DNA from 3 places in the Alkaliphilus metalliredigens QYMF genome. Region 2 is predicted to be linked to each of the others. Evidence: riboswitches for the same ligand, from Rfam matches in the RefSeq annotation. Region 2 holds a riboswitch; each other region holds the start of a gene.

Region 1 (4,291 bases), 1.7 Mb from region 2:
ATAAATATTTTCCTCTTTATCATATTCAAATTTGTCTAAATAATATTATTCCTCTCCTGTAGTATTGGGAAATACTTGTTTTGAAACATAGGTTGTAATACCTTCTTTTTCGCATTTTTTTAAATCCTGTGCATTGTAATAACCTTTATCTGCTAGGGCTTTAAGTTTTTCTACTTCAAATATTTCCTTTGCACTTGTCTCTGTGATATGAACAGAACGATTACAACCCAAAGGCTCTGTAAACATAAAAGCATTTGCTGTACCATTTCTTTCGTATTCATAATCGTGTCGTTCAGGTTTCCCAGGTTCTAAGGGGAGAGGGGTACGAGTTTCCCTAATAAGTTGTATAGGCTGTTCATCCATACAAACTACAGGCTTATTACTATCATAGGGTCTCTGGTATAAATCAAGGACATCTTCCATAGCGCATACGAAGGCAGCATCTTGTTCAGGGGGTATCATCCAATACTTACTTTGGTGAGGCTTCAAGTCATTTTTTTTAGAATCCTGGAAACTGTTTGATGTGAAATAGAATCAACTATATTTAATTCAACAACTTTATTAGCGAGTAACCTCAATGTCCAGTGAGAATGATCAGCCAGTGGTGTGCTGCAGGCAAGAGCTATTATTTTAGCTTGATCTACACCATCAAATTTTCTAGGCAAAGTAGAAGGATCTCTCTTTTTTCGGTCAAGAGCACTATCAAGACCTTCTTCTACGAAGCGTTTTTTGACATTTGTTATCGTATTGCTATGGCAATTAAACGCTTCTGCAATTTGTCTATCAATCCAGTTTGGTCCGTCTGTATTGGCCTTGAGAAGAATGTTTGCATGTTTGATTTTATATGCCGGTGATTTACCTTTACTTATTATATCTGTTAGTTCTTGATGTTCTTCATTGGTCAGTTTTACGATATATTTCTTTTTCATGATGTTCCTCCATTTCTTTGGGATTAGTTTACACATATCTTCCCCAAAGAAGGAGGTTACTAAGCACTAGTAGATAAGTAGATTCTTTCAATTTTTTCCAATCAATGATGTCTAATAATTTTTCGAAAATAGTGATATAATTATCATTAACCAATAGTCAGTACCCCCTTGCAAATATGGTTAGTGTGTAATTATATTAAAGCAAAGGTTACTGACTATTTTCATGTCTAAATTTAAGTCAAATTATGAAAGTACTGGATACGAAGTATTGTCAATGGATTTAAAATCCATTAATTGAACACTAGTGACATACATCTATTGTTAAAAGAAGGAAAAGAACCATTAGAACAAATAATGAGACGTATAAGTGGAAGCTATGTATATTGGTATAACAAGAAGTATGAACGGGTAGGAACTTTATTTCAAGATCGATTTAAAAGTGAACCCGTAGAGACAGAATCATATTTTTTGACGGTTATAAGATACATTCATCAAAATCCTATAAAAGCAGGAATTATAAGAAATATAAAAGACTATAGATGGAGTAGTTATAGGGAATATTCAGTAACCCCCAAAATAATAGATAAGGAATATGTACTTAAAATATTTGCTAAAGACAATGATATAGCTATTGAATTATTTATTAAATTTAACAAAAAGAATAATAATGATGAGTGCTTAGAAATCAAGGAAAAAAAGAAGAATATATCAGATGATGAATTAAGGCAGATAATAAAAAATCAATTTAAGGTAGAAGCATGGACGTTACAAAATGAATCAAAAGAAAAGAAGGAAATTAATTTTATTGTTGACAAAACATTTTATACACTATATAATCATATCTAATATAAAAACTAAATATAACTTATCAAGAGAAACTGAGGGACTGGCCCGATGATGTTTCAGCAACCACACATATGTGACGGTGCTAAATCCAGCAGAACATAGTTCTGGGAGATGAGAATGGATAATGAAACCCTTCTTGGGTTATTTTTATGCAGATAAACCTTTTCTCTCTTTGAGAAGAGGTTTTTTTATTTGGTAAAAAGTATGTGCTATTTCTATGGTAAAGAAAGGAGGCTGAAAATTGATTATATTACATGAACTAACCAAAACCTATGGAAGTAACAAAGAAGCTGTTAAGGCATTAAAAAAGGTTAGCTTGAAAATACAAAGAGGAGATATATTTGGAATAATTGGATATAGTGGGGCTGGTAAAAGCACCTTGATAAGATGCATTAATCTTTTAGAAAAAATGGATTCTGGGAAAGTCACAATAAATGGCATAGAATTAACAGAACTATCGCCAAAGGAATTAAGGAAACAAAGAGAAAAAATAGGAATGATTTTCCAACACTTTAACTTAATGAAGAGGAGGACTGTGTATGATAATATAGCTTACCCCTTAAAGGGTAAAGGTTTAACAAAGGTTGAAATAAATGAAAAAGTGGTAAAACTTTTAGAATTGGTTGGAATTAAAGATAAGATTTATTCTTATCCCTCTCAGCTAAGTGGAGGTCAGAAACAGAGGGTGGGCATAGCAAGGGCCCTTGCCAATGATCCAGAGGTATTATTATGTGATGAGGCAACCTCAGCCCTAGATCCTCAGAATACAAGGTCAATTTTAAACCTGTTGAAAGAGATTAATCAAAAGCTCAATTTAACGGTGGTAATTATTACCCATCAAATGGAGGTTATAAAGGAAGTTTGCAATAGGGTGGCCGTGATGGATGCTGGGGAGGTAGTAGAGGAGGGAAGCATCATAGATGTCTTTTCTAATCCAGCAACAGATATTACCAGGGAATTTATTGCTAAGACCATGGGTTATGAAGGCCTAGATGAGTTGATAAATCAGAATTTCCTCAGGGATCCAGGTCAATATGAATTAACTGTAAAAGTTACCTTTGTTGGTCAGGTAACGGGGCAACCTTTTATTTCTAGAATATCTAGAGAGTATGGGATTATGGTAAACATACTTTTTGGAAGCATAGAAAGCCTACAGGGGATCCCCTTTGGAAGTCTTGTGGTCAGTCTTACGGGTAATGAAGGAAAGATTCAAGAAGCAATTGCACTTCTTGAAAGCAATAAAATACGAGTGGAGGTATTAAGAGAGTATGGAGCTAGTAAATCAAATGCTACCCAATGTAGTTGAATTGTTTCCTGAGTTAGTTAAAGCATTTATGGATACCTTGATTATGGTTTTTATATCTGGATTAATTGCCTCCATAATCGGAATTCCTTTAGGTGTAATCTTAGTTATTACAAGAAAAGGGAATCTGGTGGAAAATAAATTGATAAATTTTATATTGGGAAAGGTAGTGAATATATTTAGATCTTTACCTTTTGTAATTTTGTTAACGGCCATTATACCTATTACAAGATTTTTAGCTGGCACAACAATAGGTCTTAGGGGTGCAATAATACCTCTAATATTTGCCTCCGCTCCCTTTGTGGCACGGCAGGTGGAGTCAGCACTGTTAGATATAGATCCAGGAGTTATTGAAGCAGCACAGGCCATGGGATCTAGCCCCTTTGAAATAATCTATAGGGTATTACTTGTGGAGGGCTTACCTGGAATCATATATGCTTTAACCATAACCGTCGTTAGCTTAATCGGTTTTTCTGCCATAGCTGGAACGGTGGGAGGTGGAGGTCTTGGGGATTTCGCTATACGATACGGTTATCAATATTATAGAACTGACATCATGATTGTAAGCACAATAATTTTGCTGCTGATCGTAAATGTTGTTCAAAGTACAGGGGAATATTTTCAAAAGAAATTAAGTCACTAAATTAAACAACAAGCAAAATAAACACAAAAAATGACTGAAGGAGAGAAAAAAATGAAAAAAATCATACTAATATCTATAACTATTGTTTTATTGGCATTAATTGTAACGGGCTGTGGAGCTAAAACCGCTGCTGGTAATGAAGATACATTAAAGATTGGTGTAACAGGTGGGCCCCATGAAGAAATTGCTAAAAAGGTTAAAGAATTGGCTGAGGATAAGGGCTTAAATATAGAATTAGTTGTTTTCAATGAGTATATTCAACCCAATATACAGCTATTTGATAAGGAATTGGATGCTAATATTTTTCAGCATGAACCATACTTAATTAAATTTAATACAGATAGAAGCATGGATCTTATTACCATCGCACCAACAGTAAACTTTCCAATGGGTATCTATTCTGATAAAATCGCTTCACCTAGTGAACTAGTTGAAGGCCAACAGGTAGCAGTTCCCAATGATTCGACAAATCAAGCTAGGGCATTGATCCTATTGGAGACAGCCGGAGTTATTAAACTCAGGGAAGGTGCAGGTACTGCGGTAACAGTTAGGGATATAGTAGAAAATCCT
Region 2 (4,291 bases):
AATACGATGATCATGACAGCTGAGCCCTATGAGGATCAAGAAAAAATCAGCCCTTGGGCCATAGACAGCATCAATGAATTAAAAACATTGGGAATATTGCAAAGAGATAACAGGCTACGACCTAAGGATTATATCACCCGGGCTGAGTTTAGTAAGTGGATTTATTATCTCCTGCGATATGACAGTGATGCATTAAGACTTCAGTAATTTGTTGCGCTAAATCCATGATTAAGCTGAGTCGGATATGGTGAATGGTTGAATTGATTTTCTCATCGTTTGGAGCAACAATTCCGATTAGTGAAAGATCACCAACAGAAGGTAGGGCTTTACCCACACCCTTGCCTGGAGCAATGGGACCTGGGCGGAGCGTTATGAATCCCACCTGTTCACTGTCACCAAGGCTTGCGTCGATGGCTAGAATAAAAGCATTTGGATGTTTCTGTTTGAGCATCGTAATTGTGTTTTTGAGGTTCAAAGCATGAATAGGCTGACCCAGAGTGCCATAAATGAGATGTGGAAAGTGCTTCTGTAATAGAAGACTACCCACTAAAGGACCTAGGGCATCGCCGATACAGCGATCGGTACCGATACAAAGGACAATAAATTCATCAGGGAGATTCAGGGATAAATAGCGGACAAACTGAGGAATCATCTGTGGATTTTTATAATGATAGCTAACCAAAAGAAACACCCCCTATATATGTTATATATATAGGGGGTGTTTGCAATTTATGACTAAAGGAGGGGGAATAGCTTATTCATTATTCAATAGATAATATTCTACAATCAATTCATCAAGCTCTTGACTCAAATCCACAATGTCATAGGTGGCCCTACCTTCATCTAATGAGCGACTAAGTTGTTCTTTAAGTTCTTCGATGCGATCTTTTAAATTATTAATATGATTCACCTAGTATCACTCCATTCTTATGGTTAAGAGCACCTACGGTGGACTTGGAACCCGCATACCAATATTTTACTGGAATGGTACGCTTGTCCATATTATACCACTAAATAAAGGGATTAAACATTACGTGGAGATTACCATAATATTAAATAAGTATTACAGAAACTTAAAGTAGATGCCTAGGGAAAAACAGTGGTAAATTAAATAGAAAACAGAACATAAAAAAACAAAATATAGGACTAGGACAAGTCTCTCAATGATAAAATATAATGGAGAGATTGAGGTGAAAAAATGGAGAGTGCTTTTCAGTGGATGACAAAGGAGTTGATGGTTCTTTTTATTGCGGCTCTGCCAATTATGGAGCTAAGGGGAGCGATTCCCATAGGGGTTTCCATGGGAATACATCCATTACACGCCACAATTTTAGGGGTTGTGGGGAGTTTACTACCAGTGCCTTTTTTATTATTATTCCTAGAGCCGGTTTTTGAAAAACTAAAAAAGTCCAAGTTTTTTTTCAAGTTTATTCAACGTACTGTGAAAAAAACCAGGAAGAGCAGTGAAAGAATTCGAAAATATAGTACATTAGGACTGGTACTGTTTGTGGCAATACCCTTGCCTACCACTGGGGTATGGAGTGGGTGCTTGGCGGCAAAACTATTGGCGGTTCCATTTAAGTATGCCATGCCTGCCATCGCAGTAGGAGCCTCCATTGCTGGTACGATTATGTTTATTCTGAGTTATATTGCAATAAAAATCTAATCCAGTCTTCAAGTGAAGTTTCATATATGTAAAAAAAATGTTGACATATATAAAACCCAATGGTATTATGTTTTCAGTGAGAAATTAAATAGAAATCTTGATGCCTTATCAAGAGTGATGGAGGGGAAGGGCCCGATGAAATCCGGCAACCATAGAGTGTATGGTGCTAAGTCCCTCAGAATTTTGGTTCTGAAAGATGAGGAAATATTGAAAGACAACCCTCTTCTGATGAGCCCATCATATTAAGAGGGTTTTAATTTTTTATATAGTTTCAGTTGAGTCGGGTATATTAATAGGGACTTGCGAAAGCCTAAGGACAGGGTATATGAATAGGCTACATAGACAACAAAGAAACAAAGAAATAGAGGAGGCTTATAAATGGGAAAAAGATTATTTACTTCAGAGTCTGTTACAGAGGGACATCCAGATAAGATCTGCGATCAAATTTCAGATGCTGTATTAGATGCGATTTTCGAGAAGGATCCAAAGGCAAGAGTTGCTTGTGAAACAAGTGTGTCCACAGGACTTGTATTAGTGGCAGGAGAAATTACAACTGATTGTTATGTGGACATCCCTAAGGTGGTTCGTAGAACCATTGCGGAAATTGGCTACACCCGTGCAAAGTTTGGATTTGACAGTGACACATGCGCTGTATTAACTGCCATCAATGAGCAGTCACCTGACATTGCCCAAGGTGTAAATGAAGCCTTAGAAAATAGAGCTGGAGAAGTGACCGATGGGCTAGAGTCCATCGGTGCTGGAGACCAAGGAATCATGTTTGGATTTGCCTGCAACGAAACACCTGAATTAATGCCCTTACCGATTTCATTAGCCCATAAGCTAGCAAAGCGCTTATCAGATGTCAGAAAGAACGGGACCTTGGATTACTTAAGACCTGATGGAAAAACACAGGTAACTGTAGAATATGATGGAGATAAACCCAAAAGAGTGGACACCATTGTTATTTCTACACAGCATAGCCCTGAAGTAGATCACAAAACAATTGAGAGAGACTTAATCGAGTATGTCATCAACAACATTGTACCAGCGGAATTAATTGATGCAAAAACAAGATATTTAATTAATCCAACTGGACGATTTGTCGTGGGTGGACCCCAAGGAGATGCGGGCTTAACCGGTAGAAAAATTATTGTAGATACCTATGGTGGATATGCCCGTCATGGCGGAGGTGCTTTCTCGGGGAAAGATCCAACAAAGGTAGACAGATCAGCTGCCTATGCTGCTAGATATGTAGCGAAAAACATTGTTGCCGCAGGCCTAGCTGATAAATGTGAAATTGAGCTGGCCTATGCCATTGGAGTGGCGCAACCGGTATCTATTTTAGTTGAAACATTTGGAACAGGAAAAGTAGATGAAGACAAGATGATCGAACTTGTCCACAAATATTTTGACCTAAGACCAGCTGCCATCATTAGAGACTTAGACCTAAGAAGACCAATTTATCGCCAAATTGCAGCCTATGGACACTTTGGACGTACCGATGTAGATTTACCATGGGAAAGAACTGATAAGGCTGAAGCCTTGAGAGCAGAAGTACTTTAATTAAGACATACAAGTAAAAAGCTTATTTCCTTTAGTGATTCACAGAGGAAATAAGCTTTTTTTCGTGATTTAAACTTATTCCATAAGGAATGCCACTGAATCAGTAGGGGAATAAGCCCCGTTCTCTCTTCGCCAAAAACTCACTGCAGCGCTACAATAGAACTACCGGTAATACTTGAAGGTGCACCTTCCAAAAGGAAGGGTTAAAGTGAATCAAGATTTTGAAGCAAGGGTGTTGGAGGCAAAGGCAGGAAACAGACAGGCAAAGGAATGGATTGTTTTTAAATTAAATCCCTTAGTGATCTCACACAGTGGTAGATATGGAGGATGTAAAGGATATGATGAGGATGCCATTCAGGATGGTCGTATGAAGATACTAGAAGCAATAGAGACCTTCGATTTAGAAAAGGGTGTTCCGTTTTTGGGCTATGTTGCATTAGCTGTACAACACTTTTATCAAAACAGGAGAAGGAAACAGCGAATTCATCTATCCCTGGATTCGCCTATAGGAAATGGAGTTGAAGAAGAAAATGGGACTTGGATTGACCTGATTGTAGATGAGTCAGTAGAGATTGAAGAAGATCTCATTAGAAAAGAGACCCATCAATGGATACATGAAAATATGAGTTGTTTAAGCCAAGGTCAGCAACAGGTGGTGAGGGACTTTTATTTTAATAAACATTCTTTAAAAACAATTGCAGCCAAAAGAGGGGTACATCCCATTACTGTGGCAAAGACAAAGGGGCTGGCATTAAGGAAGTTAAGACGTCAGGCTACGTAAAAACTCATTTTCTCTTGATTTTGTCATTCTGAACACAGTGAAGAATCTTGAATTTTAAACCTTCAAGACCCATTCGCTACGCTCAGGGTGACAATTCTTACGCAGTCTGACGTCTCCTAGAGATGTAATTTCATGAAAAAAGCTAAGGTAACTTCTGGGGATGTAAATAAAGGGTGATTTGGTAGAATTAACAATAGTTTGATTTATCTTAATTGACAGATATAACTATGTCTAATATAATTACACTGGCGTTTACGACAAAAATTGACAAATATTTACCA
Region 3 (4,291 bases), 1.9 Mb from region 2:
AATGTATTGTCTACAATAACCAGTAAATGATGTGCCTTTGCAATACCCACTGCACCCTTAAGATTGGTTATTTTCAATGTAGGGTTAGATGGTGTTTCAAGAAAAATTGCCCGTGTATTCTCTTTGATATTGGCCTCAATCTCACCTAAATCAGTTGTATCTACAAGGCTGACTTCTATTCCGTACCGATTAAAAATACGATTCAAAGCCCTATATGTTCCGCCATATACGTCTTGACAGGCAATGATGTGATCTCCTGCGGAAAAAATTGAAAGCACAGATGAAGTCGCTGCCATTCCTGAGGAAAACGCAAACCCCCTATCTCCATTTTCAAGTTCAGCTATTGTTTCCTCTATGGCTCTTCTTGTTGGATTTTCTGACCTTGAATATTGATACTCCTGTTCTGCCTCAATATCCTCTTGGTGATAGGTAGACACCTGATAGATGGGTATACTTAAAGCACCGGTTATTTTATCCTTATCGTTTGTATTATGTATTAGTTTTGTTCCAAAATTCATTTTTCTCACCTCAATGCCCTTTCTAAGTCTAATATGATATCTTCTACTGCTTCTATGCCAACAGAAAGCCTTAATAGTTTATCATTTACACCAATTCTTTCCCTTATCTCTTGGGGGATAGCTGCATGGGTCTGTACCATAGGATACGTGATTAGACTTTCAACACCACCTAGACTCTCTGCAAACATTATGACTTGAACACGGTCAAGTACCTGCTTTGCCACTTCCTGACTCTTGACTGTAAAAGAAATCATGGCGCCAAAGCCCGATGCTTGTTTCTTAGATAATTGGTATCCCTCATGGTCAGGATCTCCCACATAATAGACTTTTTCAACCTGCTGGTGCTCCTTTAACCAAGCGGCTACTTTTATGGCATTCTGCTGTTGCTTTTCAAGTCTAATTCCTAATGTTTTAATACCACGTAGGATTAACCAACTATCAAAGGGAGCTAGAACAGCTCCTTGGCTTTTTTGAATCAGTTTCAGGTTTTCTCCTAGATCGTCATCCTTTACAATCACAAATCCAGCCAGGGTATCATTGTGTCCACCGAGATATTTTGTTCCACTATGAATCACAATATCTGCCCCAAGCCCTAGGGGTCTCTGAAAATACGGTGTCAAAAAGGTATTGTCTACAATAAGCATTACCTCCTTTGACTTTGCAATTTCAGAAATTGAAGCAATATCAGCTACCTTCATCATGGGATTTGATGGTGTTTCAATGAATATCGCAGCTGTGTTCTCCCTTAAGGCCTTCTCAACTTCCCTAATTTTACTGGTGTCAACATAGCTAAATTCAATCCCATACCGTTTATAAATCTCTTCACAAATTCGATAGGTGCCTCCATAAAGATCATCCGAAACAATAATATGCTGACCCGGTGTAAACAGAGTAAACACTGTTGATATCGCCGCCATACCACTGGAAAAAGCCAGTCCATGCTTTCCTTTTTCTAAACATGCCATGGTATTTTCAAGTTCTTCCCGGGTCGGGTTTTGTAATCTTGAGTAATCATAGCCCGTGGTCTCATTAAGACCCGGGTGCCTAAAGGTTGCACTCTGGTATATGGGAAAACTTACAGCTCCCGTATGGGGATCATATCCTTTAAATCCATGTACAACTTCAGTTTCAATATGCAACTTCTTATCCTTCACGCAACTCATAGATGCTCTCCTCCTTTTTCATTTATATTTCTATGTCATCACGGGTGACTCTCTCTATCCCTTCTAAATCATAGGGGGTTTCCTGATAAACATAATAATTCAGCCAATTGCTAAATAAAAGACTGGCATGGCTCCTCCATTTGACTACAGGCTCTTTTGTCGGATCATCTTGAGGGTAGTAATGATCTGGGATATTAATGAGCTTTCCACTCTCCTTATCCCTTTCATACTCTGATTTTAAGGTTAGTGGACTATATTCTGAATGTCCCGTTACAAAAATTTGTCTTCCATTTTTTGCTCCTACAATATGCACTCCTGATTCCTTTGATTCCGATAAAATTTCTAGTTCATCTACTTTTTGTATGTCATCATGTCTTATCTCTGTATGCCGAGAATGTGGTACATAAAAATAATCATCAAAGCCTCGAAATAATTTGACTGTTTTTTTATTGACCCAGTGAGGGAACACACCAAACATTTTATTTTCCAAGGGATACTTAGGAATACCATAGTGATAGTACAATCCAGCCTGAGCTCCCCAACATATATGCAGGGTAGAATAAACATTCTGTAGGCTCCATTTCATAATTTCACAAAGTTCTTCCCAATAGTCTACTGTTTCGAAGTCTAATAATTCAATGGGTGCACCAGTAATAATCATACCATCAAATTTTTCCTTTTTAATTTCTTCAAATGTATGATAAAACCTGAGTAAATGCTCTTTGGATGTGTTCTTTGAAACATGACTATTAGGATGAATAAGTGTAATATCAACCTGAATCGGTGAATTTCCCAATAACCTCAATAACTGGGTTTCTGTTTCTATTTTCGTTGGCATCAAATTCAAAATCACAATCTTTAGTGGTCTAATGTCTTGATGGGTGGCACGACTTTCAGTCATCACAAATATGTTTTCCTTTTCCAATGTTTCTACAGCCGGCAAATCATCGGGAATTTTTATTGGCATCATCATTCTCCTCCGTTTTCTTCTATTTAGTAAATATAAGCTTTGACTCTGTTTCATTAATTGACATCCATGCTAAAAATTTTTAAAAATTCAAGTGCTTAATCGTAAGAAAACCCCTTCTGAAAAACAGAAGAGGTTAATATCATAGAAACTCATCTATCTTTCAGCACCAATTCTTTCGAATATTGCTGCAGGATTTAGCACCTCGCTTTCGCAGGTTGCTGGGTTTCATCGGGCCAGTCCCTCCACCACTCTTGATAGTAATATATTTAGTTAGATCCCATTATATATATTCAGACTATTCTTGTCAATCAAAACATTTAACTAATAAGATAATTTTCAGTTGTGTTGATGTAAAATTGTTATTCTTTAAAAATAATTATACAATTTCCTCAATTACTTCAACTCATCTACAACTTTTTCAAGCTCCAATATTCTAGATCCTTTTATTAAAACAATGGCATCTTTTTTGATCATTTCTTTGAGTTTTGTTGTCAGTGATGACTTATCCATAAATGAAAAAACCCGTTCATCTGGAAATCTCGTTTTTGCTCCCTGAGCAAAATATTTTCCTAGTTCCCCAATGGTAAATACATAGTCTATTTGGCTAGGGTCAATTTCTTCTCCTATGTCTATATGTGTTGTAATTTCATTTTCCCCAGTACCAAACATATCTCCAAGGACCACAATCTTTTGTTTATATTTTTTGAAAGAATACATTGTATCTAGAACAGATCGTAGACTAATAGGATTAGACTTATAAGAATCATTTAAAATATCAAATCCATTGCATTTAATTAACTCATTTCGCATACCTGTAGCTTCAATTTTCAACATCCCTTCTTGTATCTTTTCCAAGGTAATATTAAAATACTGAGCAACAGCAATAGCAGCTGCAGCATTGTATATTTGATGATTTCCAAGCATAGATAAGAACAGTCTAGGAGAATCACTACCTACTAGTTCAAAGTATATCCCTTCATTTTCTGAAGAAATTAATTTAACAGTATAATCATTATCACGATTGATTCCAAATGTCACTTTTTTTTGTTTTAGATCCAGCTTCTCTACCCCTACTCTAAGTGGAGGGCTATCTCCAAAGTAAATAAAAAGTCCATGGGGTTTTAATCCTTCTATGATTTCAAGTTTTGCCTTTAGTATGTTTTCTACCGAACCCAAATCATTGATGTGTACATTTGTTGAATTTGTAATAATCGCCACGTCAGATGAAGCAATCTTAGATAAAAGTTCAATTTCACCTAAACCAGACATTCCCATCTCAATCACTGCTATTTCAGTATTTTCAGCCATTTCTAATAGCGTTAGCGGTACCCCTAAATGATTATTTAGATTTCCCAAGGTCTTATGTGTCTTATAGACAGTCTGTAATATATTAAAAAGGATATCCTTTGTTGAAGTCTTTCCGTTACTACCTGTAATACCGATGATCTTTACATTTAATTGGTTTCGATACGCCTTTGCTAAAGTCTGAATCGCATCTAGGGTATCTTCAACAAGTATAAAGGGGAAGTCAATATTTGGAATAGGCTGATTCTTATCCCACAAAGTAGCTGTTGCTCCATTTCCCATGGCTTTTTCTATAAATTCATGGCCATTGAATTTCTCTCCAATGATGGGAATAT

What was found. Region 2 has a riboswitch for S-adenosylmethionine ahead of metK (methionine adenosyltransferase). Riboswitches for the same ligand answer to the same signal wherever they lie in the genome.
Region 1: another riboswitch for S-adenosylmethionine. It lies ahead of AMET_RS19120 (methionine ABC transporter ATP-binding protein); the one in region 2 lies ahead of metK (methionine adenosyltransferase).
Region 3: another riboswitch for S-adenosylmethionine. It lies ahead of metA (homoserine O-acetyltransferase MetA); the one in region 2 lies ahead of metK (methionine adenosyltransferase).

The regions. Positions count from the first base shown of each region.
Region 1 covers NC_009633.1:4,002,050-4,006,340, reverse strand. Annotated here, with positions in the region: gene AMET_RS27420 (hypothetical protein) at 46-423, opposite strand; gene AMET_RS27415 (helix-turn-helix domain-containing protein) at 486-929, opposite strand; gene AMET_RS19125 (transposase) at 1,224-1,775, shown strand; SAM riboswitch class I at 1,792-1,893, shown strand; gene AMET_RS19120 (methionine ABC transporter ATP-binding protein) at 2,017-3,081, shown strand; gene AMET_RS19115 (methionine ABC transporter permease) at 3,044-3,721, shown strand; gene AMET_RS19110 (MetQ/NlpA family ABC transporter substrate-binding protein) at 3,773-4,291, shown strand, end outside.
Region 2 covers NC_009633.1:761,895-766,185, forward strand. Annotated here, with positions in the region: gene AMET_RS24100 (S-layer homology domain-containing protein) at 1-207, shown strand, start outside; gene yyaC (spore protease YyaC) at 149-682, opposite strand; gene AMET_RS24790 (aspartyl-phosphate phosphatase Spo0E family protein) at 755-910, opposite strand; gene AMET_RS03555 (COG2426 family protein) at 1,199-1,666, shown strand; SAM riboswitch class I at 1,769-1,869, shown strand; gene metK (methionine adenosyltransferase) at 2,045-3,229, shown strand; gene AMET_RS03565 (RNA polymerase sigma factor) at 3,438-4,010, shown strand.
Region 3 covers NC_009633.1:3,805,011-3,809,301, forward strand. Annotated here, with positions in the region: gene AMET_RS18215 (trans-sulfuration enzyme family protein) at 1-518, opposite strand, end outside; gene AMET_RS18220 (trans-sulfuration enzyme family protein) at 524-1,681, opposite strand; gene metA (homoserine O-acetyltransferase MetA) at 1,704-2,648, opposite strand; SAM riboswitch class I at 2,802-2,912, opposite strand; gene AMET_RS18230 (UDP-N-acetylmuramoyl-tripeptide--D-alanyl-D-alanine ligase) at 3,045-4,291, opposite strand, start outside.